4 regions of the Mesorhizobium sp. M0701 genome follow, and region 1 is predicted to be linked to each of the others. Evidence: predicted binding sites of a transcription regulator. Region 1 holds the regulator's gene; each other region holds the start of a gene.

Region 1 (3,098 bases):
AGAACCTCGGCAAGTCCGAGATGGACGGCCGCGTCGAACAGGCGTTGAAGCGCGCCGCGCTGTGGAGCGAGGTCAAGGACAAGCTCAACGCCAGCGGCTTGAGCCTGTCCGGCGGCCAGCAGCAGCGGCTCTGTATCGCCCGCACGGTGGCGGTGAAGCCGGAAGTCATTCTGCTCGACGAACCGGCTTCGGCCCTCGACCCGTTGTCGACCGCCAAGATCGAGGAACTGATCGACGAGTTGCAAGCCGACTACACGATCGTCATCGTCACCCACAACATGCAGCAGGCGGCGCGCGTGTCGCGCCAGACCGCCTTCATGTATCTGGGTGAGCTGGTCGAGTTCGACCGGACCGAGAAGATCTTCACGTCGCCCCGCGAGAAGCGCACGCAGGACTACATCACTGGCCGCTTCGGCTGAGCCGTTCCGATCATGCATATGAGGACAGGACCATGGGCGAACACACAGTCGCTTCTTTCGACGAGGATCTCGAGCAGATCAGCAAGCTGATCCGCGACATGGCCGACCTCGCCGGTTCGATGGTCGGCGGGGCGACCAAGGCCCTGTTGAATTCCGACAACGTGCTGGCGCAACGCGTCGTTTCCGACGACGCCATCATGGATGCGCGTCAACGCGAACTGGACGACCGCGCCATCACCCTCATCGCCAAACGCCAGCCGATGGCCCACGATCTTCGCCATGTGGTCGGAGCGATCCGCATGGCGGGCGACCTCGAACGCATCGGCGACCTTGCCAAGAATATCGCCAAGCGCGTGAGTGCGGTCGGCCTCAGCGCCACGCCGCGGGACCTGTCGCATTCCATCGACGCGATGGCGCAACTGGTTCTCATCCAGGTGCAGGGTGTCATCGAGGAATATGCTGCAGGCGATGCGGCCGCGTTGGCCAAGCTGCGTGCCGCCGACGAGCGCATCGACGTCAAATACACGTCCGTGTTCCGCGAGCTCTTGACCTACATGATGGAAGATCCGCGCAACATCACCGCTTGCACGCACCTGCTGTTCTGCGCCAAGAATCTGGAGCGGATCGGCGACCATGTCACCAACATCGCCGAAAATGCGTATTATGTGCTGACCGGCGAGCAATTGCCGGTCAATCGTCCGAAGCAGGACGAAACGACAATGTCCGCACCGGTGACATGATGGGGGTGCCCAGCCGATGATCGCACCACGCATAATGGTGGTGGAGGACGAGGAGCCGTTGGGTGTGCTGCTCCGCTACAATCTCGAATCCGAAGGCTACCAGGTCGAGGTGGTGACACGCGGCGACGAAGCCGAGATCCGTTTGCAGGAGAATGTGCCCGACCTTTTGGTGCTCGACTGGATGATACCAGCGGTTTCCGGCATCGAGCTCTGTCGTCGGTTGCGGGTGCGCCCCGAAACCGAGCGGCTGCCGATCATCATGCTGACCGCGCGCGGCGAGGAGAGCGACCGGGTGCGCGGTCTTTCGACCGGCGCCGACGACTATCTGGTCAAACCGTTTTCGACACCAGAATTCATGGCCAGGGTCAAGGCGCTGCTACGGCGCGCCAAGCCGGAAGTGCTGTCCAGCGTGCTGAAGGTCGGCGACATCGTGCTCGATCGCGAATCGCACAGGGTCTATCGCAAGAAGAGCGAAATCAGGCTCGGGCCGACCGAATTCCGGCTGCTCGAGTTCATGATGCGGCATCCGGGCCGTGTCTTCTCGCGCAGCCAGTTACTCGATAATGTCTGGGGCGAGACAATCTACATCGACGAACGCACCGTCGACGTGCATGTCGGGCGGCTGCGCAAAGCCGTCAACAACGGCCGGATGCCGGATGTCATCCGCACCATCCGCGGTGCCGGCTATGCGATCAGGGAAGATTGACCCGCCTGGTCATGCTACGTTCTTTCTGACGCTGGGCCTCATTTGCGCGCCCGGCGCGAAAATCTCCTGGTCGACGAAGCTTAACGCCCGCATCGCGCAGCCTTCGCGGATCAGCGGCAATTCGTTCGGCTCTGTATCGAAGGAGATCGAGCCTGAATGCTGGCCGCCGGCGGTCTGGGCGATTGCCTTCCGCAAGGCCGGCTCGATCAGATCGAAGGCGGCGGCACTGGCGCCGACCATCGCGACCGGTGCCGGATCGATCAGCGCGAACAGCGAGCCGAGACCGAAACCCAGCGCTTCGCCGGCCTTGCGGTAGGCCTCGCGTTCCGGCCCATCTTTCTCGCGCGCCCGGGCCGCCAGTGCTCGCATGTCGGCGTCGCTGACGTCGGCGACCGGTTCGCTGTCTTCGCTCATCTGCCTGGCGTTGCGCCAGATGGCGTAGTTGCCGGCATACGCCTCGATGCAGCCGCGCCGCCCGCAACGGCAGAGCGCGCCGCCCGGACGATGGATCATTTGGCCAAATTCGCCGCCCGAGGAATGCGTCCCGGTGAACAGTTCGCCCTTCAGCACCAGCCCCATGCCGATGCCATGCGAAAGCAGGATGGCGATGAAGTCGTCGCGATAGCGATCCGGATTGCGCCAGCGCAAAGCCACCGCCATCATGTTGCAGTCGTTCTCCACCGTTGCCGGGATGCCGAATTCGCCCTCCAGCATGTCGGCAAAGGCGATGTCGGTCTGCGGCGTGATCGGCGACCACAGCATGGCGCGTGCAGGGGAGTCGGTAATGCCCTGAATCGCCAGGGCGATGCGGGCGACACTGCGGACGTCAAGGTCTGGATCCTGCAGCCGGCGCCGGACGATGGCCATGCATTCACGGATCAGCTCGTCGCGCGGCATGGTCAGCGTGTCCAGCCGGCGCTGTTCCTCGGCGACCACCTGTCCCGTATAGTCGATAATGGCGGCCGACAGGAAATTCAGCGACAACACCACGGTCAGCACCGCCGCCGCTTCCGGATTGAGGGCGAGGCCGACCTGCGGACGACCGCGTTTCAACGAAACGGGCTCACTTGCCTTGCTCTCGGCGAGGATGCCTTCCCGTATCAGGTCGGAAGAGATCGCCGATATGGTCGAATGACTGAGGCCGGTGGTAGCTGCGATCTCAGTACGCGATGGCTGGCCGGCCCGGCGCACCGCCGAGATCACCATCGCCCGGTTGCGCCGGCGCAAATCGTC
Region 2 (3,098 bases), on a different contig from region 1:
TGCCCGAACCGCCGTTCGATATAGTCGGCGACCATCTTCTCGAAATCCGCGGCAATCGATGGGCCGCGCAGCGTCGCCGCCTTCTTGCCGTCGACGAACACCGGGGCGGTCGGTGTCTCACCGGTGCCGGGCAGCGAAATGCCGATATCGGCATGTTTGGATTCGCCCGGACCGTTGACGATGCAACCCATCACCGCGACCTTGAGGTTCTCGACGCCGGGATAGCGTTCGCGCCACACCGGCATGTTCTTGCGCAGGTCGGCCTGGATGTTCTGGGCAAGCTCCTGGAACACGGTCGAGGTCGTGCGGCCGCAGCCCGGGCAGGCGGCGACGATCGGCACGAACTGCCTGAAGCCCATGGTCTGCAACAGCTCCTGCGACACCTGCACTTCGCGTGTGCGGTCACCGTTCGGCTCCGGCGTCAGCGAGATACGGATGGTGTCGCCGATCCCTTGCTGGAGCAGGATGCCCATGGCCGCGGACGAGGCGACGATGCCTTTCGAGCCCATGCCGGCCTCTGTCAGGCCGAGGTGCAGCGCATGGTCGGATCGGGTGGCAAGCTCGGTGTAGACGGCGATCAGATCCTGCACGCCGCTGACCTTGGCCGACAGGATGATCTTCTCGCGCGCAAGGCCGATCTCTTCGGCCATTTCGGCCGACAGGATCGCCGATTGCACGATTGCCTCGCGCGTCACTTCCTGCGCGGTCAGCGGAAAGCCTTGGGCCTGGTTGTCATCCATCAGCCGGGTCAGCAGCTCCTGGTCGAGCGAACCCCAGTTGACGCCGATGCGCACCGGCTTGTCGTATCGGATCGCCATCTCGACGATTGCCGCGAACTGCCGGTCCTTCTTGTCCTTGAAACCGACATTGCCGGGGTTGATGCGGTACTTGGCCAAGGCCGCGGCGCAGGCCGGATGATCGGCCAGGAGCTTGTGGCCGATATAATGGAAATCGCCGACCAGCGGCACGTTGATGCCGAGCCGCTCCAGTCGCTCGCGGATGGCCGGCACAGCGGCAGCGCTTTCGTCGCGGTCGACCGTTATGCGCACGATCTCGGAGCCGGCGCGATGCAGCGCCGCCACTTGCGCGACCGTCTGGTCGACGTCGGCCGTGTCGGTGTTGGTCATCGACTGGACGACGACTGGGGCGCCGCCGCCGACAATCACGCCGCCGACATCGACACCGACCGACCTGCGGCGTGGGAAGGGTGAGGAAAAATATCCGGTCATGCCGGCTACCTTTAATCTTGAAGGTCCGGGCATGAGGTGGAGGAGCAAAGATGGCTTGTCAATGGCAACTGGCGCGCAGGCCCAGCAAATCGGAAACAACAAGACGGCAGCTTGCCGCAAATCCATGAGCGTTTCCGGCAGCATAGAGACATGCCACCGGAAAGATCGCGCTCCGGGTGGCGCTTCTAGTCCTGGAAGGGTTTCAGTGGGTCGTCGGTTTCGCCTTCAGTTTTTCAATCTCGTCCTTGAGCGCCAGCTTGCGCCGCTTGAGATTCACGATTTCGAGGTCGTCTACCGATGGATGGGTCATCGCATCATCGATTTCGCGTTCGATGTCGCCGTGTTTCCGCTGCAGCTCATCAAGATGGGATGCAAGAGACATGATTGGTTCTCCCTTTCATGGTTTCCTCGGATTGCAGCCGTCATGGTACGTCCACCGCAGGCTCGCTTCTATGACGGCATAATGACAGTGTGCCACCATCGCGCACCGATGTCGAATGCTGCGTGGTAGCATTCCACGCCAATATGAAATGTGATATGGGCTGCGCGCCGGTGCAAGAAGACCCGGTCCCGCCCAATCAGGCCCATAGTTTGGGCGCCGCAGACGTGCAGACGGTAAAAATGTCCGATCAGGAACAGGCAGATATCCGCCTCGAATATTCCCGGCTGAAGCAGGAACACGCCGATTTCGACGCGGCCATCAATGCGATGATCGCCATGAATTGCGACCCGCTGCAAATCCAGCGCATGAAGAAAAAGAAGCTTTTCCTGAAGGACAGGCTGATGGCGCTGGAAGACAAGATCATTCCAGACATTATTGCTTGAACGAACGCCATTGCTTGAACGAACGCCGGCGCTGGCCTGCTGGAAAAGCGGTTATGCCGCGATCGAAAGCCGTGCGGCGCGCTCGCGCAACAACGCTATCAGGTCGTCGGTCTTTTCGGTCGAGGTATCGATCGGAACCACCAGGCACATCGTCGCCTCGACCCTGCCCGGCGCTGAAAAGACCGGCGCGGCCAGGCATTTCGTGTAGGCATCGACAAGGCCGGAGGTGACGCAGTAGCCGGCCGACTTGGCGACGGCGATGTCGTCTATGAAATCGTCGAGTTGCAATCTGCGGCCGTCCGGCAGCACGAGATCGTCCTCGGAGACCATATCCTCAATCGCTGCCCTGTCGAAGCCGGCGAGGAGCAGTCGCCCGGAAGCTGTCCAGGGGAGCGGTATTTGCAGACCGGTCGCCGAGCTGATCCGGAATGGCCTCGTTCCCGGGCTTGAATGGACGATGGTGTAGCGGCCGCTTTGCAGCATGCACAACTCCGAGGTCTCGCCGGTCTCGCGTGACAGATGATCGACTTCCTGGCGCCCTCGCCTGAGCAGGTCGTTGCCCCGCACATAGTCCATTCCGTAGAGATAGAGCTTCTTTCCGAAATAGACCCGATTGCCGTCTCCGGCCATCTCCAGCAGGCCTGCGTCGACCAGCGAGCGCACAAGCGTATAAGTCGTCGAACGCGGCGCGTTTACCCCCTTGGCAAGGTCGCCGATGCCGATCGCACGCTGGGTCGTGTGGAGAAACTCCAGAATCTGGAGGACCCGGTTGAGGCCCTTCTCCCGAGAAACCGAGTTCTTGTCTTCGTCCAGACCGGCGTCCGGTCGAGCGGCCAAGGCATTACCTTCTTGCATTATCGATTCCTGATGTTAATCTGTCTTGTACAGAGTACAGGCGTCCCTTGTAAGGGACAATGGCGTCAGTTGCAACCGATGCCTGTATTACTGCTCCAAAGGGGAACACAACACGAAAGGAGGTCGCCGTGAACGACACATCCAAAAGGCGTGAATTTCTGAAACTGGGAATGGCCGGGCTTGCAACGG
Region 3 (3,098 bases), on a different contig from region 1:
GTCTGCCGATTAGCTGGTTGACAATGTTACCGGTCGGTACGTATGTTTCGCGCTCCTGCAACGTACCGGTCAGTAACATGATAACTCAATCCCGCCCGTTTGGCCAGCGCTACGCTTTCGTCGTGGTCGCCGTCATCTTCCTCTGCCTGCTGATCGCAGCGGGCCTGCGTTCGGCGCCGGCAGTCATGATGCTGCCGCTGGAGAACAGTTTCGGCTGGCGGCGCGACGTGGTGTCGCTGGCGGCGGCCACCGGCATCTTCCTCTATGGCCTGACCGGGCCATTTGCCGCGGCGTTGATGGAGCGGATCGGGCTGCGCCGCACCTTGCTTGCCGCGCTGCTGTTGATGTCGGGATCGACCGCGCTCAGCCTGTTGATGACCAAACCGTGGCATCTGCTCCTCACCTGGGGCGTGTTTTCCGGCGTCAGCTCGGGCGCCGTCGCCACCGTGCTCGGCGCGACCATCGTCAACCGCTGGTTCAAGACCAATCGCGGCTTGGTGATGGGGCTGATGTCGGCGTCCAGTGCCACCGGGCTGCTGGTCTTCCTGCCGCTGCTCGCCTCGCTCGCCCAGTCGGGCGGCTGGAAGCCGGTCGCCATCGCCATTGCCGGGGCCACCGCCTGCCTGGTGCCGCTGGTCTATATGCTGGTGCCGGAGCGCCCGGCGTCGATCGGCATGGTCCGCTATGGCGCCGATGCCGACGACGTGCCGCCGGTGCCGCCAGCCTCGCAAGGCAATTTCCTTTCGCATACGCTGAGCACGCTGCGCCGCGCCGCCGGCACGCGCGTCTTCTGGTATCTGTTCGCCACTTTCTTCGTCTGCGGCTTCACCACCAACGGGTTGGTCGGCACGCACCTGATCGCCTTTTGCGGCGACATGGGCATAGGCGAAGTGCAAGCCGCCGGCCTGCTGTCGATGATGGGCATCTTCGATCTTATCGGCACGACGCTGTCGGGCTGGCTCACCGACCGTTTCGACCCGCGCAAGCTGCTCGGCGTCTATTACGGTATTCGCGGCCTGTCGCTGATCTATCTGCCCTATTCCGGCTTTTCGGCAACCAGCCTGATCATCTTCGCCGTGTTTTACGGACTGGACTGGATCGCCACGGTGCCGCCGACGCTCAGGCTTTCGAACGAGGCGTTCGGCGACCGCAGCGGACCGATCGTCTTCGGCTGGATCGTCGCCGGCCATCAGGTTGGCGCCGCGACAGCGGCCTTCTTCGGCGGCACCATGCGCGAGCTGCAAGGCAATTACGAGCTTGCCTTCCTGATCGCCGGTATGACGGCAATAGCCGCCGCCTGCATCTCGCTGCTGATCAATACCACCCGCCCGGCGTTTGATCCGGAACCGCAGGCGGCATAGGGCGCAATCGGCCGTGCTAATCTCCCCCCTTGAGGGGGAGATGGCCGCGAAGCGGCCAGAGGGGGTCGGTCCGACTGGGCTCGGCCCCTTATCGCCGATGCAGGAGGCCGGCGCTCCGCGCGAGACGACCCCCTTCTGTCGCCTTCGGCGACATCTCCCCCTCAACGAGGGAGATCGCCAGCCTGTTCACTGTTATCAAACCTTCATCGTTTCGAAATGTGCCTGAAACATTGAAGCTGGAGCTTGGCGGCGACGTTCAATGCCATCCAGGAGACAGCCATGAACAAGATTTCGATGACGCGGCGCGCTTTCGTCACGTCGGCCAGCGCCGTTGGCCTGGTCGGCGCCTCGGGCCTCGCCCTTCCCTATTACTCGCGCGCCAATCAGCGCCCGGCGTTCACCCATGGCATCCAATCCGGCGACGTCGATGCCACCAGCGGCATGGTCTGGACACGCACCGACCGGCCGTCGCGCGTCATGTTCGAGGTGTCGTCGACCGAAAGCTTCACCAATGCCGTCCGCCTGGCGCCGCTCGATACCTCGCCGGCCAGCGATTATACGGTGAAGCGGCTGCTTACCGATCTCGCCTCCGACCAGGACATCTTCTACCGCATGGTCGCGGCCGATCTTGCCGACATCAACGCCGTTTCCGAGCCGGTCGTCGGCCGCTTCCGCACGGCACCTGCCTCGAAGCGCGACATTCGCTTTGCCTGGTCGGGCGACACCGCCGGCCAAGGCTGGGGCATCGACGAGACCGGCATGAAGACCTACGCCACCATTGCCAAGCACACGCCCGACTTCTTCCTGCATTCGGGCGATACGATCTATGCCGATGGTGCGATGAAGGACGAGGTCGACCTGCCCAACGGCGGCAAGTGGAAAAACAAAGTGCTGATCGACGAGAAGCGCAAGGTTGCCGAAACGTTGGACGAATACCGGGCGCAGTGGAAATACAACATGATGGACAGGCATGTGCTGGCGCTCAGCGCCATCTGTCCGACCTTCTATCAGTGGGATGACCACGAGGTGCTGAACAACTGGTCGGACTCGAAGGACCTGAGCGCCGACGATCGCTACACTGAAAAATCCATCCATGTGCTGGCGGCACGTGCGGCGCGCGCCTTCCACGAAATGACGACGATCCGTTACGAGCCGTCGGAGCCCGGCCGCGTCTACCGCAAGATCGCCTATGGTCCGCTGCTCGACGTGTTCTTCCTCGACATGCGTTCCTACCGCGGCCCCAACGGTCCGGATATGCAGGAGACGATGACGCCGCAATCGCGCATCCTCGGTGAACAGCAGATCAAGTGGCTGAAGCGTGAACTGGCGAATTCCAACGCAACCTGGAAAATCATCGCCGCCGACATGCCGCTCGGCCTCGTCGTCTGGAACGACGGCACCAAGAAGGTAGGGGCCGAGGCGGTCAGCAATGGCGACAATGGCCCGGCCAAAGGGCGTGAGCTGGAAATTGCCGACCTTCTTCGCTATATAAAGAATGCGGGTATCAGCAACACTGTCTGGCTCACCGCAGACGTGCATTACACAGCCGCGCATTACTACAATCCGGACAAGGCGCAGTTCCAGGACTTCAATCCGTTTTGGGAATTCGTTTCGGGTCCGATCCATTCCGGCACGTTCGGGCCTAATGGTTTCGATATGACATTCGGCCCGGAGCTGAAGTTCATAAAGGCACCAACTGCCGAACAGGGTCAAAACCTGCCGCCTTCGGCCGGCCTG
Region 4 (3,098 bases), on a different contig from region 1:
TGCCGCAAGCCAGCACAGCATCGCCCAGGCAAAGCCGGCGCACCAGCCGGCCAATACGTCGGACGGCCAGTGGACGCCGAGATAGATGCGGCTGATGCCGACCACCACTGTCGTCAGCACCGCCAGCCCGAGTACATAGATCTTCGTTGTGCGCCCGGGCAAAACCCGCGCCGCCATGCTGCCCAGCGTCAAATACGTCACCGCCGACAGCATGGCGTGGCCGCTCGGAAACGAAAGCGATGCCACATCGGCGAGATGCGAGACCAGATCGGGGCGCGGCCGGTCGATATCGAATTTCAGCACGCTTGACAGGAGCTGGCCGCCCGCTACCGCGACGAACATGAGAAGCGCCGCGCCTGGCCTGCGGATAAGAAGCAGATAGACGATCATTGCTGCCGTGATCAGCAGCAGTACGCTGGCGCTGCCGAGGCTGGTGATGTCGCGCATCGCCCCTTCCAGCCACGCCGGTCCGATCGGATTGTCGGGCTGGCCGGCCTTGCGGAAGGCAAGCAGGATTTCGGTGTCGAAGGCATGCGGCGTGGTCGCCCGCGCCAGCTCCATCAGCTCCTCGAACCCCCACAGCCCGCCGGCAATGACCAGCCCGGCCAGCAGAACCGGGAACTCCAGCCAGTTGGGCAGCCTGCTTGCAATCTTCTTCATCGGCCCGATCGCAGTTACAGCCTTTGCAGATAGGGCCCGAGCGTGATCAGCGCCACAGCTGCGATGGCAAGCACGATGCCGGTTGCCTGCAAGGCATTGACGCGCTCGCCGAAGAAGACCAGCGCCACCACATTCACCGACACCAGCTGGATCACCGCCGACAGGCTGAACGACACCGACATGCCGAATTCACGGATCAGCCTCAGCATGATCAGATTGCCCAGCGAATAGAGCGCCAACGTCAGCACAATCTTGCCGAGGCTCGGCGCCAGCCCCCACTGTTTTGCGGCCATCGCCGCCAGCAGGAAGATCACCGTCGAAACGCAGAGCTGCCCAAGTCCCCAGAAACTCACTTTTGTTCCTCCCGATGCGGTCCCTACCGCCTGCCGCAGCTCTTGTTTCCGAAGCGCCGGTCGCGGTCAAGCGGGGCCGATGTTGGATACGAAATCGCAGGTGGCAATTAGCCGGCATGTCATCAAACTGTGACCTGCCGGTAATACCGGATTGGCCAGGCAACACGCTCCAGCAATCCATCCAGCCAGAGGCAGGCCCTATGACCGAACATCGCACCCCTGACGCCCATTTCCGCACCAGCCTGCTCGAGGAAAACGATGGGCCAGGAGCCAATCCCACCGACAACCGCACCATGGGTGAGATCATCGCCGCGCGGTTCTCACGCCGCGGCTTCCTCAAGGGTTCGCTTGCCGTCTCGGCCATAGCCGCTACCGTCAGCCCGCTGGCGCTGATCACCGCCGACAATGCCCGCGCCGCCGAAGGCTCCGCCTTCGCTTTTGACGAGCTCGAGGCCGGCATCGACGACAAGCATCACGTCGCACCCGGCTATGACGCCGATGTACTGCTGCGCTGGGGCGATCCGCTGTTCGCCGATTCGCCGGAATTCGATCCGACAAAACAGTCGGCGGAAGCCCAGGCCAGACAATTCGGCTACAACAACGACTATGTCGGCTATATCCCGATCGACGGCTCGGCCGAGCACGGCCTGCTGGTGGTCAACCACGAATACACCAATCCGCACCTGATGTTTCCGGGCCTCGTCACCATCATCGACGGCAAGGCCAAGCAGGCGCCCCTCAGCAAGGAACAAGTCGACGTCGAGATGACGGCGCATGGCGGCACTATCGTCGAGATACGCAAGGTATCAGGCAAATGGCAGGTCGTTCGCGACGGCAAGCTCAACCGCCGCATCACCTCCAACACCGAGATCGCGCTCTCCGGCCCGGTCGCCGGCCACGACCGCGTCAAGACCAGCGCCGATCCGACCGGCACGAAAGTCATCGGCACCATCAACAATTGCGCCGGCGGCGTCACGCCATGGGGCACCTATGTCATGGCCGAGGAGAACATCCACGGCTATTTCTCGGGCGAGCTGCCGCAGGGGCATAAGGAAGCCGCCAATTACAAGCGCCTCGGCATTCCCGAAGGTGCCTATGAATGGGCAGCGCATTACGACCGTTTCGATATCGGCAAGGAGCCGAACGAGCCGAACCGCTTCGGCTGGATCGTCGAGGTCGACGTCCAGGATCCGACTTCGGCGCCGAGGAAGCGCACCGCGATGGGGCGCTTCAAGCATGAGGGCGCCGAATCGATCGTCGCCAAGGATGGCCGTGTCGTCTTCTATCTCGGCGACGACGAGCGCTTCGATTATGTCTATAAGTTCGTCACCACAGGCAAGTTCGATCCGGACGACCGCGCCGCCAACATGGATTTGCTCGACGACGGCACCTTGCATGTCGCCAAGTTTGCCGACGACGGTTCGGTCGAGTGGCTGCCGATCGTCTTCGGCCAGGGGCCGCTGACGGCGGAGAACGGCTTCGACAGCCAGGCCGACGTGCTGATCGAGACGCGCCGCGCCGCCGACCTGCTCGGCGCCACCAAGATGGACCGCCCGGAAGACATCCAGCCCAATGCCACCAACGGCAAGGTCTACGTCATGCTGACCAACAATTCGAAGCGCAAGGCCGACCAGGTCGACGCCGCCAACCCGCGTGCCGAGAACGCCTTTGGCCACATCATCGAGATCGTCGAGGACGGCGGTGATTTCACCGCGACAAAGGGTAGGTGGGAAATCCTGCTGAAATGCGGCGATCCCGCTGTGGCCGACGTCGGCGCCACCTTCTCGACCGCAACCACCGCCAATGGCTGGTTCGGCATGCCGGACAATTGCACGGTAGATTCGGCCGGCCGCCTCTGGGTCGCCACCGACGGCCAGGGCCCGAAAGCCACCGGCCGCACCGACGGTCTGTGGGCTGTCGATACGGAAGGGACGGCACGGGCGACATCAAAGCTGTTCTTCCGCGTGCCGATCGGCGCCGAAATGTGCGGTCCCCTGTTTGCGCCGGACGACCAGACCGCCTTCGTTGCCGTCCAGCATCCGGGCGACGGCGGCGAGGACTGGGAGGCTTTCGGCCGTCCGTCCT

The links. Region 1 encodes PhoB, which activates phosphate uptake and scavenging genes when phosphate is short. Its sites were predicted from a motif close to TGTCATNNANCTGTCAT; they were not measured.
Region 2: a site for PhoB is predicted at 1,682-1,698, ahead of NKI24_RS14070 (YdcH family protein). Genes of this name have one in related genera too.
Region 3: a site for PhoB is predicted at 1,552-1,568, ahead of NKI24_RS25680 (alkaline phosphatase D family protein). Genes of this name have one in related genera too.
Region 4: a site for PhoB is predicted at 1,131-1,147, ahead of NKI24_RS19195 (PhoX family protein). Genes of this name have one in related genera too.

The regions. Positions count from the first base shown of each region.
Region 1 covers NZ_JAMYPO010000009.1:29,188-32,285, forward strand. The annotation lists gene pstB (phosphate ABC transporter ATP-binding protein PstB) at 1-419, shown strand, start outside; gene phoU (phosphate signaling complex protein PhoU) at 452-1,159, shown strand; gene phoB (phosphate regulon transcriptional regulator PhoB) at 1,176-1,865, shown strand; gene NKI24_RS11350 (ROK family protein) at 1,875-3,098, opposite strand, start outside.
Region 2 covers NZ_JAMYPO010000011.1:142,036-145,133, reverse strand. The annotation lists gene ispG (flavodoxin-dependent (E)-4-hydroxy-3-methylbut-2-enyl-diphosphate synthase) at 1-1,229, opposite strand, end outside; gene NKI24_RS14070 (YdcH family protein) at 1,432-1,611, opposite strand; gene NKI24_RS14065 (YdcH family protein) at 1,851-2,054, shown strand; gene NKI24_RS14060 (IclR family transcriptional regulator) at 2,106-2,909, opposite strand; gene NKI24_RS14055 (transporter substrate-binding protein) at 3,038-3,098, shown strand, end outside.
Region 3 covers NZ_JAMYPO010000033.1:68,847-71,944, reverse strand. The annotation lists gene NKI24_RS25685 (MFS transporter) at 78-1,361, shown strand; gene NKI24_RS25680 (alkaline phosphatase D family protein) at 1,641-3,098, shown strand, end outside.
Region 4 covers NZ_JAMYPO010000019.1:89,625-92,722, forward strand. The annotation lists gene NKI24_RS19185 (phosphatase PAP2 family protein) at 1-660, opposite strand, end outside; gene NKI24_RS19190 (hypothetical protein) at 675-1,013, opposite strand; gene NKI24_RS19195 (PhoX family protein) at 1,214-3,098, shown strand, end outside.